DNA from 4 places in the Agaribacillus sp. DX54 genome. Region 1 is predicted to be linked to each of the others. Evidence: riboswitches for the same ligand, from Rfam matches in the RefSeq annotation. Region 1 holds a riboswitch; each other region holds the start of a gene.
What was found. A riboswitch is a leader RNA that binds a small molecule or an ion and turns the genes downstream of it on or off. The one in region 1 is predicted to bind cobalamin.

Region 1 (4,818 bases):
GAATACACAATCACCAAAGAAGAATTGTCCTATCTCTCCGGCTGTGTGAACGAATTAAAAAAACTGACGGAGGAAATTTGCAGAGAGAAAATAAGAAGGATAGGGGAAGAAAAATGATTTGGCTTCCTCCTTTTTCCTGATTATTCATCCTTTTCAACCATTGACTTAATCATTTCCTTTGCCCGGGGTGAACCTGATATTTTCCAGACACCTGTATTATTGGCCTGTATGGAAAGATCAAACTGCAAAAACGGGCAACATTTTTTTTCAGCCAACATATCATCTACCAATTTTTCTATAAAGTCGCCTTTCGGTTTTGGCAAGACCCCAAACTTAAAATGATCGACCAAAAAATAGCTGAATTACAAAGCCTGAAATTGAAAAGCGCAAAAGAAAATTGTTTAGGAAATTGTAAAGATTACTTAAAAAGTAAGGGCTATTAAACTGCAACGAATGATTAAGTTTTGATAGCTGTAACGGAGAAACACCTATTTAAGTTAATATGATTAGGATGTTTACCGAAGCTGATGGTTGAAGAACAGCTAGATAAGCAAAAGTTATGTATATTTGAGAAGTGATTACTAAAAAGGAAATATTGAATAAGCTGAGGGATTTGAAACCTATTCTATTAAAAGACTACGCGGTTAAGGAAATTGGGATCTTTGGATCATTTTCAGATAATTCAGCTACTGAAGATAGCGATATTGATATATTGGTAGCATTGGATAAGCCGATAGGCTGGAAATTTTTTACTTTGGAAATATTTTTGGAAGAAATATTCGGTCGCAAGATTGATTTGGTAACTAAAAATGCCCTAAAGCACCAACTAAAAGAAAAAATATTAAACCAGGTCAATTACGTTTGATTTGAAAGAAGAAAATCGGACATATAAATTATTTCTTGAAGATATTCAACTTGCAATGAGCCGGATAGCTGAATACATTGACGGATATAATTATGAGGAGTTCAAAATATACTAATGTACCTTAGCAAGAAATGTATTGTTTGAAAAATAAGGTGTCGCACGAATATTTTGGTGTTGATTATGAAATTATTTGGGATGTTGCGATAAATTACCTGCCTGACAACAAGAAGCAAATTGACAAGATATTACAAAAGGAAAGAGAGCACTAAAGCCAAATCACAGAAAAGCATTTAGTGTGTCTTTTAGTAAAAGATTGCTTACAAAATGACAGTAATTAAAAACCCGGAAATGGGGTTGCCTTAAAATGCCAGGCAACCCCATTTGTGTTGATTTTAATTTGTAAAATTAAAATCCATTACCAAAACCGCCATCCTGACTATTGTCTTCAGTCTCGAAAGGCTGTGCAATAACAGGACAGTTGATCATTGCACCAGAGTAGTTAAGGTTAGCTACAAAAGGATTTGGAGAACCTGGGCTACCCTCGAAGCTGGTAACATAACCGGCTTCTACCAGTTCTGTCAAATCCTCAAAACTTGTAATACGACGTCTCAGACCAGCGTCTATAGCCTCCTGCGTCCACATATTCAGGTGTGCATCCCACATAGGGCTGTAGTTGTTAAAGAACTCCTGATCATTGTCCGGATCGAAAGGAAAAACATTGATCGGATCCAAATCATTATCCAGGATAGTAGAGCTTAGCGACTGACGCTCAGGGTTATCTGCACCTGTTTCGCCATTGGTTACAGGAGAAAAACCGATAAAAGTAGTATTCTCAAACAATGAACTTTGCCCAAATGCAGGCAGCTTAGCCATACGAGGAGCTAACGTACCTAACTCAATCGCAGCGGGTCCGGCAGCCGTAGCATCGGTTACCAAATGGTAGTAGAACTGGTCTCCTCCCTGGAAGCCATCCAGAAGCTCCATGGTAACTCTTCTTCTGGGAATATCTATGCTGATGATACGGTCATGTTTGCCTGTACTATTGGCCACAATTTGAGCATTAATCACCAGTCCACTGGGCAATACCACTAAGGAAGAATACTCATCATCACCGATAGAACCCGGTTCTGCTACAGAAGGAGGGAATGCAAATGGCCCATTGCCCGGTTCCACCCGTCTTACGGGGCTGAAATCCACATCGCCTCTAAATTTAATAAAACCTCTTTGGATCGTCACTTCCTGACTGCCTTCAGATCCCCTGCCATGAATCAGTTTTGGCGCGTAGTTAACGCCCAACAATTTGGAAATAATGAAACTGGAGGTTTCGGTAAGTACGTAATAAGTAGGATTACCTGAAGGTCCGATACCTTTGAACAAAGGTAATGTAACATTCGCTTTTGTCGGATCCTCCAGGTCATTAACCGCAATGGCATTCCTCACAAAAACGTTTTGTTCCCTGGTAAACCTTCTTCTTCGTGCATTGGTTAGTTCGTCCATGGTTTGTCCTCTTTCATCAGCGGCTGCTGACATAACGCTTTTCATCTCTTCCATAGCCAAGGCTTCATTTAATCCTTGATCAACCGTTGCTTCTGGTACGTTCGGTGCGCTTTGAATATCGGCATCGTCTTGATTTTGGCATGATACTGCCGTGGCTAATACCACAGCAATCAATACATATTTGAATTTATGCATTAACATAGTTTTAGGGTTTAATTGATTGAAAATTTGTACTGGTACGTTATTTAAGATCTTAAACTTTCCCGCCACTAATTATCTACGGAATCTTCCAATATTCGTTTTTGGATATGTCACGAAAATATCACAGAATTATCACGAAATTATAACATCCCTCAACCTGGGGTATTATTGAAGAAAATCATTCGATTGTTATGTGCTGAAAATCAAATAATTAAGTGAGATTTGTCAAATCGCTGACATATTTTTTAATTTAAGAAAATATTTTTCAAACTTTTTCAAAAAAATTCCGACAAACAGTAAAAATTGACGAAGGCCAGCTTATCCCACTGTAAATCAAACCCTACTTTTAATTTTCCCGTTACGATTAACCTTGAGAATATCTATTCACTCTCAACTTGTATTCTAAGGTTAATCCAAGGAAGTAAGTACAGTTTTTTTAACAACTAGGGGCAATTTGCAATTGATAGTTGACAGTTGACAATTGACAATTATTTTATGGTGTACACTCTTGGTTTGGCGGTTATGTCGAATTATTTCATAAATTTCCTTACCTTCGTATTGCATTTGGCTTCAGGTGAATACTTCATTTACCAGAATTAAAAGGGAATCCGGTGAAAATCCGGAGCTATCCCCGTAGCTGTAAGCTTCGTGAATGCTGTTTTTTAAAATGCCACTTTTCCGGCAGACAGGAATGGGAAGGCAAAAACAGGTGAAGCAAGCCAGAAGACCTGCCTGATGTGAAACATTTTAAAAGGCTTTCGGTGGAAGAGTCAGGAGTGTAGCACATACAACAGGGTCATAGCATAGATTTTGTTGTAAACGATCCTACAGCCCTATACAAAATTATCGGAAGCTCATTGGTTCAATTTAAGCTTTTAGACAATGAGCAAAAAGTTAATCTTAGGTGGGTGGTGTGTGTGTTTTTCTTTGGTCACATCTGCTCAGACGCAGGATTCCCTGCGTACTGTAATTCCCTTAAATGAAGTTGTGGTATCGGCTTCCAAAATACCGCTGGAAAGAAAAGAAACAGCCAAACCGGTTCAGGTGATTACCTCCCAACAGATACGGAGTAGTGTAGGTAAAGATCTGGCACAGTTACTTAATGAGCAATCCGGCATTATTATCAACGGGGCTTACAGCAATCCGGGGAAGGACAAAAGTGTCTTTATCCGCGGGGCAAGCAGTAGCTACACGCTGATCCTGATCGATGGTATTCCAATTACCGATGCATCGGGTGTAGGTAATGCCTTTGATTTAAGGCTACTGTCTTTACAGCAAATAGAACGCATTGAAATCCTTAAAGGAAACCAATCTACCTTGTATGGCTCCGATGCCATCGCAGGAGTTATCAACATCATCACCCGCGGTTCGGTTGAAGCGCCTTTGTCTGTCCGGGGATCACTGAGTGTGGGTTCTTTCAACACCTCCGAGGCGGCAATCAGTGCAGTGGGCAAACACGGTATTTTTGGGTATAATGTTGGTTACAGCCGCGATATGGCCGGATTGCTTAAATGTTACACTTTGGCTATCCCCTTTTTCAAAAACATGCTGGCAGCAAACCGTATTTACAGTGCGATTTTATTTGGAGGATTTGAGTTAGCCAAAGTTCGGTTTAAAATATTGAGAAACCCTCAAACAACATGAAAACCGCTTTGGTTTCCTGGAGTGGCGGCAAGGATAGTTGTTATGCATTGATGATGGCTATCAGGCAAGGCTTGCAGCCCGCAGCTTTGCTCAACATGATGAACGAGCACGGTAAAGTTTCCCGTTCGCATGCTATACCCTTGCCGGTACTTCGGTTACAAGCCAAAGCCATGGGAAATATCCCGTTATATACAGTGCCGGCCTCCTGGTCAGCCTATGAAAAGGAATATATAGCTGCACTTAAAAGAATTAAGAAAGAACAGGAAGTTAATTGCGTAGTGTTTGGGGATATTGATTTGCAACCTCATCGCGATTGGGAGGAGAAGGTAGCTCATGCGGCCCATATGGAAGCGGTATTGCCACTTTGGCAAATGGATCGCTTTAAACTGGCAGGTCAGATGATTGCCGATAGTGTGGAAGCTGTTATTGTATCATGTCAACCATCACTGGCGGAAAATTTTTTGGGAAAACCTGTTACTACCGAGCTTATATCGGCTTTGGTGGCTATGGGTGTGGATGCTTGTGGAGAAAACGGTGAGTTTCATACACTGGTGGTTAACTGTCCCTTATTCTCAAACCGCATTAAAGTGGAATTTGGTAAAAAACTTATC
Region 2 (4,818 bases), on a different contig from region 1:
GGTGGGCATCCCTTGTAATAAACGTTGGAACTAAAGTTGTGCTTTATAGTTCCCCCATATAGATGAATATCGTCCCCATGCCCATTAATCATTGTTTTTGCTGTTTTCTATGATAGTATCCATATCCAGGTGTTGGTCAATCCAGTCCGACAACTTTTCATACTGCGCTTCCTTAAAAGTCAAATAATCCATGGCCTGGGCTTCCTTGTATTTTAAATGCAACAATTCGTTTACAACAATTTGATTATCTAATATCCCGTGAAAGTACGTTCCCCAGCTTTTATCTCCATCAAAGTAGCCTTCCGGTGTTCCATTAACCATGTTTAGATGCTTGCCAGCAGGCACAGAAGTCTCCCCCATGTGGATCTCGTAACCAGTACAAGCGGTGTCATACTTCTTGAATGTAAAGTCTTGCTGGAGGGTGGTTTTTTCTTTGGTCAACGTAGTGGTAACATCAAACAAACCAAGGCCCTCTTCTTTGCCTCTATTGCTTTCTACTTCGTACGGGTCCTTAATCCATTGCCCCATCATTTGATACCCCCCGCAAATTCCAATAACAGGAATCTTACCATACATCGCTTTGATGGTTTCGGTTAGCCCGTCTTTCTTTAAAGCCACCAGATCTTCAATGGTGTTTTTCGTGCCTGGTATGATGAGCACATCTGCTTTTTTCAGTTCTTCATGATCTCGGGTATAATACAGATTGATCAACGGTTCTTGCTCTATGGCTTGAAAGTCCGTATAGTTTGACAGATAATGCAGTTGTACAATAGCTACATTAAGTTTATCCTTTTGGGCCGCGGTTTTCCTTTGTTTAAGTGCCACAGAGTCTTCTTCTTCCAATACAATGTCCGAAGCATAAGGCAACACCCCAAGCACGGGAGTAGCCGTCAACTCATCGAGCATTGTTTTTCCTTCTTCAAAAAGCGTCATATCACCTCGGAATTTATTGACAATTATCCCCTTAATCAATTTTCTTTCCCATTCTTCCAAAAGAGCGATTGTGCCATAAACACTTCCGAATATCCCGCCTTTATCGATATCAGCTACAAGGTACACACAGGCGTTAGCTACTTGCGCCATTCTCATGTTTGTGATGTCCCTGTGCTTCAGGTTCAACTCGCTGATGCTTCCTGCCCCTTCCATCACAACGGGACAATAAGTATCGTTTAGCGTATAAAATGCCTTTTTAGCCTCTTCAAATAGTTGGCTTTTGTTATTGGAGAAGTACTCCCTGGCGGTCTGGTTGCCTATCGGTTTTCCATAAAGTACAACCTGAGATTGGTTTGTGGATGAAGGCTTTAATAAAACAGGATTCATCTCTACCCTGGGTGCAAGCCGACAGGCCCCAGCCTGTACCGCCTGTGCCCTGCCAATTTCCAACCCGTCTGCCGTAGAAAAACTATTGAGTGACATGTTTTGAGCCTTGAAAGGCGCAGGGGCAAAACCATGTTTTTTTAGCCAGCGACAAATACCTGTAGTCACCCAGCTCTTCCCGACATCAGATCCGGTTCCCACAATCATGATTGGCCTCATCTTTTCCATTGATTCACTTCTGCTCAAATTTTGGATATATCTGTCTTAAACTATTTATCTAAATTAAATCTCAAATTTGCAAATAAATGCTAATTTTACATCGTTTTGGTGGATTTCCTTTTTATAAGGAAACCTTAATATGGGAATCCGGTGATTCAGTAGAAAAATCCGGAGCTGTACCCGCAACTGTTAGTCCCTCGAGGATGTTTCTGAAATTCATTGGCCACTGTCCCAGCATATTTGGATGGGAAGGCTTCGGAAACCGGACGAGCCAGGAGACCTGCCGGAACACGACTTTATCAAAGCTTTCGGGAATAAAGGCTAAATGATACTTTGTACCAATCTAGTAAATCGCATTATCCTTATCAGATAATGTTTGGGCGTTACAATGTGGCATCTATCTTATTTCGGAAAGCGAGTAACAGAAATAAGAAATGACTGCCGAATTAGTCCTTATAGGTCTTCAAATGCTTTTTCTGAGTCTCTACGGAGCATCTGGCACTGCGCAATTTCTTTCTGACAAAAGGAGAGGTTGGATGGCTTTCACCATTGTGTTTTTAATGGTTGCCTTTTCCTGTATATTCTTTGAAAGCCAGCTGAAAGGTAGTATTCAGCTAATACTGTTTTTACTGCTTGTTTTAGATTACCTGCTTCACTCAGTAAACCCTCCTTCAAAATGGAAGCGCGCACTCATCAGTAGTATGATAACCTTTATGAGCTGCTCCCTCATTTTTTTGCAATGGCAAAATGTAATGGTGGGGGTGGGGGTTATTCCTGTGGCTGGCCTTTTGTTTTGGTTGATTAAAAAATGGTCTGTTTGGTTGACAAAGGTCCGGGAGTATTTTCTAAAAGCAGGAACAATCATTACCTTATTTTTTGTGTTAGAGCCTGTACTCATAAGCATTCAGCAAAATCTGAAACCTATGGCTACCATTCCTATTTCTTCAATTGTTAATCAACAAAACTTTATACTTCTTGGCGTGCTGGTAATGCTCATGCTCGGAGGATTTGTTTTGAAAGAAAAATCAAGACTTTAAATCGTATGAATATTTTAGAATCATCATTATTAGCCATTGCTAATTTGCTTTACTACCCGGTTATTATTGGAATATTTTTGGTATTGGCGCATCAGGCCGTGGCAGCAGGTAAGTTTATGAGTGAGTTAAGGCAAAGACGAAGCAATAACTTTAAGAGAATCAATATGTTCAAAGCACAACATAAAGTTTACTTCGAATCTCCCTCCTCTACCTATAAAGCAATAGAATTCGATCTTTTACATCAACTCCGTAGTTGGCATCAAGCCTATATCAAATCCCTGAGCAATAATAGATTGGTAATAAAAGCAGGCCCGTCACTTGGCCTCATGGGAACACTTATCCCCATGGGAACAGCGCTTTCTTCATTGTCACAAGGTGATCTTATGATTATGTCGGCCAATATGGTAACGGCATTCACCACCACCGTAGTGGGTATGGCCTGCGGGCTGACAGCTTTTCTGATGAATTACAAGCAAACAGAATGGATGAGGCAGGATCTCCTTGAATGTGAAAGCATGTGTGAAAGAAGCCTGGTGGATTGGGAGCGTACAGAACACGGAAAAGAAAAGTTAATCAACGCATAAACACAAGAGAAGATGAGTATTTCAAGAAGACATTCCTTTATCGATGACGAGCTTTCTTCGGAAGCAGACCCCATAAGCAGTATGGCTAACCTTTTTGATGTTAGTATGGTGTTCATCGTTGCACTTTTTTTTGCGCTGTTTATGGCATACAGCACACTTGATCTGTTCAATCAGGATTCAGAATTAATTATTACCAAAACAATGCCTAATGGCGAATTACAGATCATTACTAAAAAGGGGAAAGAAATTAAAATAGAGAAGGTAACCGAAACCACAGAATCAGGCAAAGGGGTGAAATTGGGTACGGCCTATGAACTGGAGGACGGACGAATTATTTATATCCCTGAAAAATAACAATCCAAAAATGATGAAAAACCTTCTCTACACCGCCCTCTTTTTACTGCTTAGTAATACTAACAGTCAGGCCGATGATCACAAAGTAAGCATTGTTTTGCTATTGTCCGATTCCTATCACTTGCTGGGTGAAAGCACTGCTAAACATGTGAAAGAAGTACTTAAGGGTTATAAGGTAGTGGCCAATGTAAAATGCTATTACTACGCTGATCTGGACCAGCTTACTTATGACCAGTTGCGCGACAACCATCTGATTTTCATTGACATCATCAACCCTGCGAAAGTAGCAAGCGCTCTGCCGTTGTTAAATCAGTTGGCCAAAGCAGGAACCAAGGTGCTGGCGATAGGCTCGGACGAAGCTGCGGGGCTGGGTAGCCATACGCATATTGAACAGGATGCACTAACCCTCGAATTTTATGAACAGTCAGGGCGTGATAACCTGGTACGTATGGTGTTGGATCAATGTCAGCGCACACTCGGTTTGGACATTCCTAAGCAAACTCCGATCCCCATGCCTGAATTTGCGCTGTGCAACATTCAAACTAAAAAAATATATGCAGACTTTGAATCTTATCGCAGTAACTACCACGCCTATATGAGAGGCAACCCGTGGATTGCCATTAATATTTGGCGAAGTGATTTTTTATCGGAGCAACTAATTCACATTAAGGAATACGCAACGCAATTTGAAGATAATGGCTTCAATGTACTGTTCTACTACGGATTCCCAACCAAAGACGATGTCAGACCACTTTTTTACGACAAAAACGAGCATCTTATTCCGGAAGTAATATTGGCGCAATCGGCCTGGTTAGGTGCAAATCCACATGCCAACCGAGAAACGTTTGAAAAGCTGGGCATTCCGGTAATTAATATGATCCAGGTGAACCAAGGTGCTGAAGCGTGGATGCTGAGCGACCAGGGGATTAAAATTTATAAACGTACCAACTCCTTAAGCATACCGGAGCAAATGGGAATGGTACAGCCCATTGTAACCAGTAGCAGAGAAGTTTCGGATTCACTAATGCAGCGAAAAACAAAACATGCCATTGTGTTTCAGGTAAAGCGGCTGCTGAAAAAAGTGCAAAAAATACATGTCCTGCAAAATAAACCCAATAGCAAAAAGGAAATTGCGCTGATTTATTATAGCCATCCGCCTGGGAAGGAACTCTTAGGCGCAAGTTATCTTAACGTAGTACCTAATAGTATTCATTCCATACTCACACGTCTTAAAAGTGAGGGTTATCATGTCGGCCATCAATCACTCACGAAAGACAGCATTTTTTCAAATGTTTCGAAATATGGGC
Region 3 (4,818 bases), on a different contig from region 1:
ACCTTTATCCTTGGCACTCTGAAAGCAAATTCCAGGGCGGCCTTGGTGAAAATTCGTCGCTGGAGGTATTCCACAATGGTAATCTGCATCACCTGCAAACCTCCCGCCGCGAGCACACCAATAATGACCAAAGCTATTAATATATAAACCGAACTAACTACAACACCCCCCGAAACCAGTTCAATCGTCGCCTGTATGCCCAATGGCAGAGTAAGCCCTATGAGGCCAATAAAAATGGCGTAGATGAAAATATTGATAATATCCTTTTTTTCTTCAGAAAGCAACCTGATCAGCCTTCTCATAGGTGTAAAGGGCTTTCCTTTCTCTTCCTCCTCGGGGTCGTCACTTACGAGGCTTTTGTATGAAAAAACGCCTAGAAAAATAACGTCGTTATCAGCATTGATAAGAAATGTTTGACAGCACTCCGGTGTGAAGTCAATGACTGGTTCATTTTCAATCAGTTTTTGGAGTTTAACCTTTCTTTTATCCTTAAAAAGAATAGCGGGAACCAGGTCGTTACCTTCCATTGAAAAAACTACTACTGGTATTTCTACATTTTGTATAAAAGCGGGAAACTCAGCCAGTGATAATGAGTTTTCCAGGAAAATAACACGAACAAGGTTGCCGGCTTCGATCAGGTCCCTCTTGAATTCAACCACCTCATCCAAAGCATACTCTCTCTGGGATACCTGTTTGGCTCCAAGCATGGTTTCATTGTACTCCTGCCCAAGGAGATGTGTTACCTCCCTAATAATTTTGATAATATTATTACTGTTCATTTTAAAGTTTTACTATACATCCACAACGGATTTTTTCCGGAGGATAAAAGGCTATTTACTACTGACAAAATTTGATATTATCATGTTTGGAAATTCGTAGTTTACATTACAAACTTTTCTTGCCTTATTCTCGACAGAATTCTCTCCAGAGGCTAAATGGTGTGGATAAAAGACTGGCGGTCTGACCATTTCACAAAGGAGATACCCGGACTTTGAAAGTGTATCAATGGAATTAAATTTAAGCATATCGGTTAAACAAAAATCAAAATCAATTTGTTTGTTATGAAAGCAAAACATTATTTGATAATAGTAATACTATCATCTACGATAATACTACCATCTTGTTGCCTTTTTTCACTATTTTGTAAAATAGCTGCCTAAATTTAATATCATCATGACAGTTATTATTGCAAACGGACTCAAAAGGACTTTGTTATTGAACATGGAAAGTACATAATATCGACTTTCTATAGAATTTTCAAAATAGCTTTTGTCCGAATGGTTTCCCTGTACCGGAAATTTATTAAAAATATTTCTTACTATTGCTCGATATAGGTATCTTCCAGTAGTTAGATGACTTACAGGTTTCCAGTTCATGATTCGATCATTTACAGAAAAAACACTGAATAAACTTTTGACCGAAGTCAATGAATGCAAGCTTGATAAAAGACCTTTAGATCATGCATTTTTTAAAAAAATAGGGAAATATATTTCAAATTATGAGGTATCGCCCCCCCTTGATGAAAATGTTGAAGACTACCTGGAGTCATTGCTGGAGTGGCCACGTAGAAACCTGTTTACCTATGGAACCCTCATGCCAGGAGAAGCTAATCATAAAATATTGGATCCATGGATAGGGGTTTGGCAAAAAGGATATTCAAAAGGAAATCTTTATAGTATGGGCCGGGGAATGGACTATGGACTTCCTGCTATGAAATGGGAGCCCCAAGGGCAGGATATTCCGGGATATTTGTTTATTTCAAAACAACTCGACTGGCAGGTGCCGGACAATTTTGAAGGAGCCCAGTACCAGAGAATATGGGTGTTGGTAATGGTGGATGACAAAGTACTGTCAGTGGCTAATGCCTACCAGGGATTGATGAAATAGCCCGTTTCTTTTTAGTTTAAAAGGACTCATTGTTGCTGTACTATTTATTCTGATCCTGATCCTGGAGTTCGGTTCATTCAAGAGTTCTTTGATTGTACTTTCGGTAATTCCGCTAGGATTGATTGGTGCTTTGGCGGCCCTCTATATAACCGGTAACCCGCTATCGTTTACGGCTGCTATCGGTTTTATTGCCCTTATTGGCATTGAGATTAAAAACTCGATTTTGCTGGTAGACTTTACAAACCAACTACTTGCAAATGGCGCAGAATTGGCAGAAGCCTTAGTTTAATATTCTGCTGAGCTTGTTTACCATTGCATCACAGCCTGAGTATTTCCAGGGCCAGCCCTGTTGAAGTATTAAAATATGAATAATTAAAATGGATGTCTTATATTTACGCACAAGTTCTTTACTTGATTTCTTAATCAAAATCGATTAAGGTGACCGGTGGAAGCCGGAATTAAAAGGGAATTGTGTGAAAATCACGAGCTGACGCGCAACTGTAATCCTGATCCCGATATTATACCATTGGGATAGTATGCTTTTGTCCACAAGGCCATTTTCTTTTGTGATGTTATCATGGAAGATGAGAAGGCGGGCAACTAGTCAGGAAAGCCAGGAAACCTGCCATCATCGACCTAACTTGTATAGGATTTGACAATTCTTTCGCGATTTGAAGTTTTGATCAAAGAAGACATAATGTTCTGCTTTTCAAATGGGTACAATACAGGCGCCTGACCATTTGCCCTGCATACCTAAAACTTCTTAAAGAATTGTGAAATTGAGCCAAAGGGCTTTTAACTAATTTTTTAATTATTTAAAAGCTTTAAAAATGAAAACACACAATCTTGGCTATCCGAGAATTGGTAGCCGGCGAGAGCTCAAAAAAGCCTGCGAACAATTCTGGGCTGAAAAAATTTCCCTCGATGAACTATTGGAAGCTGGAAAACAAATTCGATTAAAAAACTGGCAGATACAAAGAGATGCCGGCATCGACATCATACCATCGAATGATTTTTCATTTTATGATCAGGTGCTGGATATGTCTTTGATAGTCGGGGCAATACCGGACCGGTATCGTGATCTTTCTGCAAATGGTGATGACAAAGAACTGTACTTCGCCATGGCACGGGGATTTCAACAAGATGGATTGGATATCACTGCGATGGAAATGACCAAATGGTTTGATACCAACTACCATTATATTGTACCGGAATTCAAAAGAGATCAGCACTTCCGACTTTTGTCCACAAAAGCTTTTGATGAGTTTAATGAGGCAAAAGCGCTTGGCATAATTACCAAACCTGTTTTGATAGGCCCGGTTTCCTATTTGTTATTGGGGAAAGAAAAAGAGGAAGGGTTTCACCGGATTGAATTGATCGCTAAACTTCTTCCCGTTTATCTGGAAATCCTGGAAAAACTAAATGATCTGGGCGCAACCTATGTGCAGTTTGATGAGCCTTATCTTGCGATGGATTTGGATGAAAAGGAGAAGCAGGCACTAAAGTATGTTTACGGCGAATTCAACCGGTACTTTCCCCATCTGAACATCATCCTTGCGAGCTATTTCGATGGGCTCAGGGATAATCTCGCGTTGAGTCTTTCCCTGCCTGTACAAGTGCTTCATGTAGATCTGGTGAGGGCTGCTTCGCAATTGGATGATATATTGGACTCAGACCGGTTATCTCCTGACATGACTTTGTCGCTGGGGTTGGTCGATGGAAGAAACATTTGGAAAAATGATTTTGAAAGCGCTATTGAATATGTTCACAAAGCTATCCGGAAAAGGGGAGAAGCATTGGTCATGATTGCTCCTTCATGCTCTTTACTCCACTGCCCCTGTGATTTGGAGCTGGAAACGGATGAAAGTACGGTGATGACAGCAATCAAACCTTGGTTGGCTTTTGCCAAACAAAAACTGCATGAGGTGGTGACTATCAAATCTCTGGCTGCTACTGGCCGGGATTACATTAAGGACCCTGTTTTTATCCGGAATTCAGCCACTATGCAAGAGCGACAGGGATCAACACTCATTCATAATGAGGATGTCAAAAAGCGAAGTCTGGAAGTAGCCATGACAGATGTAAGGAGGCAATCACCATATATCAGGAGAAAAGAACTGCAAAGAAAAACCCTGAGTTTGCCCCAATTCCCAACCACTACCATTGGTTCATTTCCTCAAACCACTGAGGTGCGTCGCCGGAGGTCGAAGTATAAAAAAGGAGAAACCACCCAACAGTCGTATGTCGATTACATGAAAAAAGAAATTGAAACCACCATACGCTGGCAGGAGGAAATTGACCTTGATGTGCTTGTACATGGCGAATTCGAACGCAATGACATGGCTGAGTATTTTGGAGAAAAAATGAATGGGTTTGCTTTTACAAGGTATGGTTGGGTGCAAAGTTACGGATCGAGATGTGTCAAGCCACCCATTATCTATGGCGATGTACAAAGGCCCCGGTCTATGACTGTCGAATGGTCATCATATGCCCAATCTTTAACTGATAAAACTGTCAAAGGAATGCTAACCGGTCCGGTTACTCTCCTGCAATGGTCATTTGTCCGGAACGATCAGCCACGGTCAGAAACCTGTAATCAGATTGCTCTGGCCATTTGCGATGAAGTGCTGGATCTGGAAAGGGCCGGTATTAAAGTAATTCAGGTAGATGAGCCTGCTATCCGGGAAGGTTTGCCATTAAGAAAGTCAGATTGGAACAGCTATTTGAAATGGGCCGTAAAAGCCTTCAGGATCGCCACCAGCGCTGTGAAGGATGAAACCCAGATACATACACACATGTGCTATTCTGAGTTTAACGATATTATTCATAACATTGCCGATATGGATGCTGACGTAATCACCATTGAGTGCTCCCGTTCGCAAATGGAACTTCTGGATGCCTTTGCGGACTTTCATTACCCCAATGAAATCG
Region 4 (4,818 bases), on a different contig from region 1:
GGGATGAATAAAGATGATGAAAAAAAATATGCCGGGGATTTTGGCACGCCCGAGCAGGAAATCCTGGAGGGCACCTCCGATTTTGACTGGGAGGCATGCATGACCATGAATGATACCTGGGGATACAAATCCTATGATGATAACTGGAAATCTTCGGATACGCTCATTCATTACCTGATTGATATTGTTGCCAAAGGTGGAAATTTCCTGTTGAATGTCGGCCCTACTGCAGAAGGGCTGATTCCCCAACCCAGTGTTGACCGCCTGGCCGAGATGGGGGACTGGCTGGCTATCAATGCCGAAGCTGTTTATGCCGCCGGATCCCATAAAGTTTATAAGGAAGGGCAACACATCCGCTACACAGTTAGTAACGATGGAAAATATGTTTATGCCATTATGCTGAAATGGCCGGACAATAACAGTTTGATGCTGGAAAATGTCATCCCCAAAGCCGAAAGCGAAATCCGGCTCCTGGGCTATGACCGACCCCTGTCCTGGGAAGTCGACCCGGAAGAAAGCGAATTGGTTATCAATCTTCCCAAAGAACTCTGCGACGAAGCTAAGAGACCCGGTAAGTATGCGTGGAGTTTGAAGATACCGATTTGAGCTCAGAGGGGATAGGAGCGAGGGGTGAGGTAGGTGTTCCGGATTCCGGATTGGCAAAAAAAATGATTAAAATCAGGAATTTTTTATTCCCAGGTCCATTGCATACTTTAAATCAATGACTAGCTTTGTTTTGTATCAGGTTCTCAATTGCCCGTGCAATTGTGATTAAAAGGGAATCAGGTGTAAGTCCTGAACAGTTCCCGCTGCTGTAATCCTGTCCGGTGAAAAGCCGGAAACAGCTTTTAACAAAAAACCACTGCCTCATTAGCGTTGAGGTGGGAAGGAGTTAAAAGTCAGGAAAGTCAGAAGACCTGCCTTATACGGAAATATTTGTAACCTACGGTGAATGGGTTTATAGATAAGTCGGCTGGCGCTTCCCGTTGCTGTCCTATTTCGTACGTTACGAGTATTTTTTTACTTAGCCAGATAACGTGCGATGAAACCAACCTTTTTATCTTCTTACAGGTACCACTTCACGGAAGGCATCGTAGCCATTAACCTGGCTGTTTACCATCGTCTTTTCCCGATGCGTTTTGCAAAAAACCTGCCACTAATCCAATTTAAATCCATATGAAAAAGTTTGACCGGAAGATCATTTTGATACTATGTATGTTTGTGCTGAAGCCCGCGGCATCTCCACAACCTTTGGTAGCAGGCCACAGCCTGCCAATCAGCAAAGCAACCAGATATTGAACGGGCAGGAAGGCCCGCATTTTGCCGGCTTATCCACATCCCCTGAAAGCATGGCACGTACCGCAAACAACCGGCCTGTTGCGGAAACCGGGGGCAACCCCGATCCAAGCCCCTATGCCACACGGGTATTTGAGTACAAGCCGGCACCTGGGCAGTTTATTAATAAAGCACCCTTTGGGCTCCCCGGAAATGCAGACAATGTATTAGGTGCCCCGGATGGCTCGGTAATTTCACTTGGTGGCTTTGGAGGGTCCATCACCGTAGGCTTTGACCAGCCGATCAGGAACGACCCTCAAAACCCCTATGGAGTAGATTTCACCGTGGGCGGTAATGCATTTCCGAATTGGACAGAGCCGGGGGCGGTTATGGTAATGAAAGACGAAAACGGCAACGGCCTGCCCGATGACACCTGGTATGAGTTGGCAGGAAGTGACTATCATTTTAGCAGTTCCAAAAAAGTTGACATAACCTATTTCAATCCCGGTTACACCGTTGCCCATGATGTGCTTTGGGAAACCGGCGAGGGTGAAGCAGGGGTCATATTCAAAAACAATTTTCACGGCAGCCTTATTATCCGCAACCCGTCATTTTTAATAATGTTAACAACCTCGAGGAAAAGTATACAGGAACAGCGGTTAAAATCCGGGTAAACCGGAGCAATCCCGGTTTTGTAACTTCAGGAAGCCTCTCCTTCGGTTATGCAGACAATAAATCCGGTAACAGTACGCCTACTATACCCGGAAACCCTTATTTTGATGATGAAAACGGGCGTTCGGCAGACGGCTTCGACCTTTCCTGGGCCGTAAATGAGCAAGGCAATCCTGTGGTGCTCGATGAGGTACATTTTGTGAAGGTATATAACGCGGCACAGGAAAATGCCGGTTGGCTGGGGGAAGCTTCCACCGAGATCGAAGGATTTGCCATCACAACCCCCGACCCTGACTGGGTGCGGCGCGACTATTTGTTCCAGTTGATAGGCTCCGCCCCCTTCCAGTTGCTGAAAGGAGAAACGCATTCATTTGAAGGAATACTGTTTAAGAACGGTATACCGCAGGATGCCCTGGCATTCTGGAGTGTGTCGGATGAAAGTCTTGGAAACATTGACCGGAACGGTAATTTTAGCGCCCTGGAAAAAGGACAGGTCACCATCAGTTTTTCCGCCAACGCCGACCTGGAACCGGCAACTTTTACACTGGAAATCGTTGAATTGACGGATATGGTGCTCAGCACCAATAAAACGGAATTATATATTAACGAACGGATGTATCTTAATACCGAGAGTATAGACAGTCGCCCCTCACCATCTAACCGTTTTGTTTATGATCGCTACTCCTTTTCTGTCGATAATGAGGAACTTGCCGAGGTAAGCCCTTCCGGTATCGTAACCGCTAGATCAGCAGGCGTCGTGACCGTGACAGCGACTTCACAAACAGATGCCACCATTAGCAAATCAATACAACTGACAGTATCCGAAGCCCCCGCAATAGTACTTACCGGAAATGATCATCTTCACTATGCCCAAGGCGCTGCCACAGCCATGATTAACCTGGACACGGTTTTCAGTGTAGAAGAGCCCGGTCAGATAATTAATAAAGTTGTAAAGAACAGCAATGATTTTTTAGTACAGCCTGAGATCGATAACGCAGGTGTGCTGCACCTGACTTTTACTGAGGCCGCCGCCGGCATGTCAGCAGTTACCATTGCCTCCACTGCCTATGGGTCTACCCGGGAATTTGACCTAACCGTACAGGTCGATCCGCTCCGGACTACCATAAAACCCAAACAGGTTGTATTTGTAAACGGTGGACAATTTGGTTTCCAAAAAGGAAATGTACAGGTATATGACCCCGCTCAGGGTGTTACCGTAAAATTAGCCGATTTTGCCCGTGCAGAATCCGTGCAGGATATGGCAACAGACGGCAGGTATGCTTATGTTTCAGCAGAATATGATATTATCAAGTACGATCTGGTAACTGCTTCAGAAGCAGCTATCAGAAGAACACAAGATATTAGCGATAAAACTGCTGATGGCCAGGGCAGTGACGGTGCAGGTGTTAATCACTCGATGGCGTTATACGAGGATTGGTTGCTGGCAACCCGGCAAAACAGCAGCGCTCCTCCGGAGGATGGCTACAATGTAAGGATATACAATAAAGCTGACCTTTCATTAGTGACAAAAATACCTGTATCCACACAGGCTTCAGATGTAATCGTTGTCGGGGATTCAGCCTTTGTGGCCTTGAACGGAGGTTTTGCCGGAACTTCGGGACAGCTTGCCATTATCGACCTGGTCAGCCTGGAATTGAAGGAAGAATATGACTTTGGAAGCGACGGCACCGGCATTATGCAAATGTTCCATCAAAACGGCGTGTTATACATACTGGCCCAGGAAAAGCTTCTGACATACAACATCGCCGGACGAACCCACCAATTGCACAATATCGCCATAGGCCACGCCGACTTCAGTTCTTCACCGCTGGCTACTGCCATTGTTAACAACACGCTGTACGGAAAAGTCAATTGGGGCACTTCCTTCCCCGTTAACAAGGGGTTCGGTACGGTAGATCTCGGAAGTCTCACCATATCGGCCAATGATATTATTGGCATGAATACAGATCCGGAGATCCGGGACAATGGTTATACCCTTATGGCATCAGCCTATGATCATGAAGATGCGCTTTTTTACTTTACCTTCGGCTCCTGGTCGGGCCCTGGCATAGGAAGGATTTACAACAAAAACGGTACGCTTGCCGGTAGCTTCACCGGTGTGGAAGCCTCTCCTGAACGAATGGCCGTCAGCTATGCTGTGGTGAATCAATCTCCTTTTCTGCAAAAATCCCTGGATGCTATTACACTTTATGAGCACGAAACGGTCGATCTGTCATTCGATGACTATTTTCAGGATATAGACGATGAGCCCCTAAATTACACCCTTACCATGGAGGAAGGGGAAGCGCTTCCGGAATGGATTTCCTTCACCGGAGGCAGGTTCACCGCTACGGCTGAATCTCATCTCCGGGCCATGACCCTTTCATTACAGGTAAAAGCTGAAGATGCCTACCTTGAATCCGTGAGTAAACAATTTCAACTGAAAATTATTCCGGTAGATGATGCACCGGTTGTGGCCAATCCTTTGGCTGATAAAGTGGTCAATGAAAACGCAGAAGAACTCCGGATCAGTCTGGAAAACGTATTTGACGATGAAGATAGTGAAAACGCAGATATGCAATTTTCTATCACTGAAAATTCAAATGCTGCGCTTGTGCAAACAACCATTGAAACCAAAGCGCTTATTCTTTCTTTCACTCCTGATCTGTATGGCGAGACAATAATCGGTGTAACCTGCACATCTGATGGTAAAACTCTTTTGACTACTCAGGAATTCTCCTTCTCCTGAGCCGTTTCCATTTCCTTTTGGCTGATGCCCATTTTTTTGGCCAGATCACCCAAACTACTTCTGATATTTTGTGCGGCATTTTCCAGGGCGCTTACGCCCGATTTTACTGTGTTGACACCTGT

Region 2: it holds a riboswitch for cobalamin, as region 1 does, so the genes downstream of both, AC04NP_RS19170 (hypothetical protein) here and AC04NP_RS04320 (TonB-dependent receptor plug domain-containing protein) in region 1, are expected to answer to the same signal.
Region 3: it holds a riboswitch for cobalamin, as region 1 does, so the genes downstream of both, metE (5-methyltetrahydropteroyltriglutamate--homocysteine S-methyltransferase) here and AC04NP_RS04320 (TonB-dependent receptor plug domain-containing protein) in region 1, are expected to answer to the same signal.
Region 4: it holds a riboswitch for cobalamin, as region 1 does, so the genes downstream of both, AC04NP_RS00580 (hypothetical protein) here and AC04NP_RS04320 (TonB-dependent receptor plug domain-containing protein) in region 1, are expected to answer to the same signal.

What each region holds. Positions count from the first base shown of each region.
Region 1 covers NZ_JBXEQE010000002.1:358,185-363,002, forward strand. Annotated here, with positions in the region: gene AC04NP_RS04295 (HEPN domain-containing protein) at 1-117, shown strand, start outside; gene AC04NP_RS04300 (hypothetical protein) at 141-323, opposite strand; gene AC04NP_RS04305 (nucleotidyltransferase family protein) at 596-865, shown strand; gene AC04NP_RS04310 (HepT-like ribonuclease domain-containing protein) at 997-1,134, shown strand; gene AC04NP_RS04315 (hypothetical protein) at 1,271-2,557, opposite strand; cobalamin riboswitch at 3,112-3,313, shown strand; gene AC04NP_RS04320 (TonB-dependent receptor plug domain-containing protein) at 3,446-4,207, shown strand; gene AC04NP_RS04325 (Dph6-related ATP pyrophosphatase) at 4,204-4,818, shown strand, end outside.
Region 2 covers NZ_JBXEQE010000019.1:85,100-89,917, reverse strand. Annotated here, with positions in the region: gene AC04NP_RS19180 (pyridoxal phosphate-dependent aminotransferase) at 1-92, opposite strand, end outside; gene AC04NP_RS19175 (cobyric acid synthase) at 85-1,563, opposite strand; cobalamin riboswitch at 1,626-1,838, shown strand; gene AC04NP_RS19170 (hypothetical protein) at 1,971-2,573, shown strand; gene AC04NP_RS19165 (MotA/TolQ/ExbB proton channel family protein) at 2,579-3,157, shown strand; gene AC04NP_RS19160 (DUF2149 domain-containing protein) at 3,170-3,511, shown strand; gene AC04NP_RS19155 (cobaltochelatase subunit CobN) at 3,522-4,818, shown strand, end outside.
Region 3 covers NZ_JBXEQE010000036.1:41,301-46,118, reverse strand. Annotated here, with positions in the region: gene AC04NP_RS26085 (peptidase domain-containing ABC transporter) at 1-779, opposite strand, end outside; gene AC04NP_RS26080 (gamma-glutamylcyclotransferase) at 1,375-1,887, shown strand; partial or broken gene AC04NP_RS26075 (efflux RND transporter permease subunit) at 1,913-2,170, shown strand; cobalamin riboswitch at 2,307-2,531, shown strand; gene metE (5-methyltetrahydropteroyltriglutamate--homocysteine S-methyltransferase) at 2,718-4,818, shown strand, end outside.
Region 4 covers NZ_JBXEQE010000001.1:138,068-142,885, forward strand. Annotated here, with positions in the region: gene AC04NP_RS00575 (alpha-L-fucosidase) at 1-606, shown strand, start outside; cobalamin riboswitch at 727-939, shown strand; gene AC04NP_RS00580 (hypothetical protein) at 1,212-1,949, shown strand; gene AC04NP_RS00585 (Ig-like domain-containing protein) at 2,147-4,696, shown strand; gene AC04NP_RS00590 (DUF697 domain-containing protein) at 4,675-4,818, opposite strand, start outside.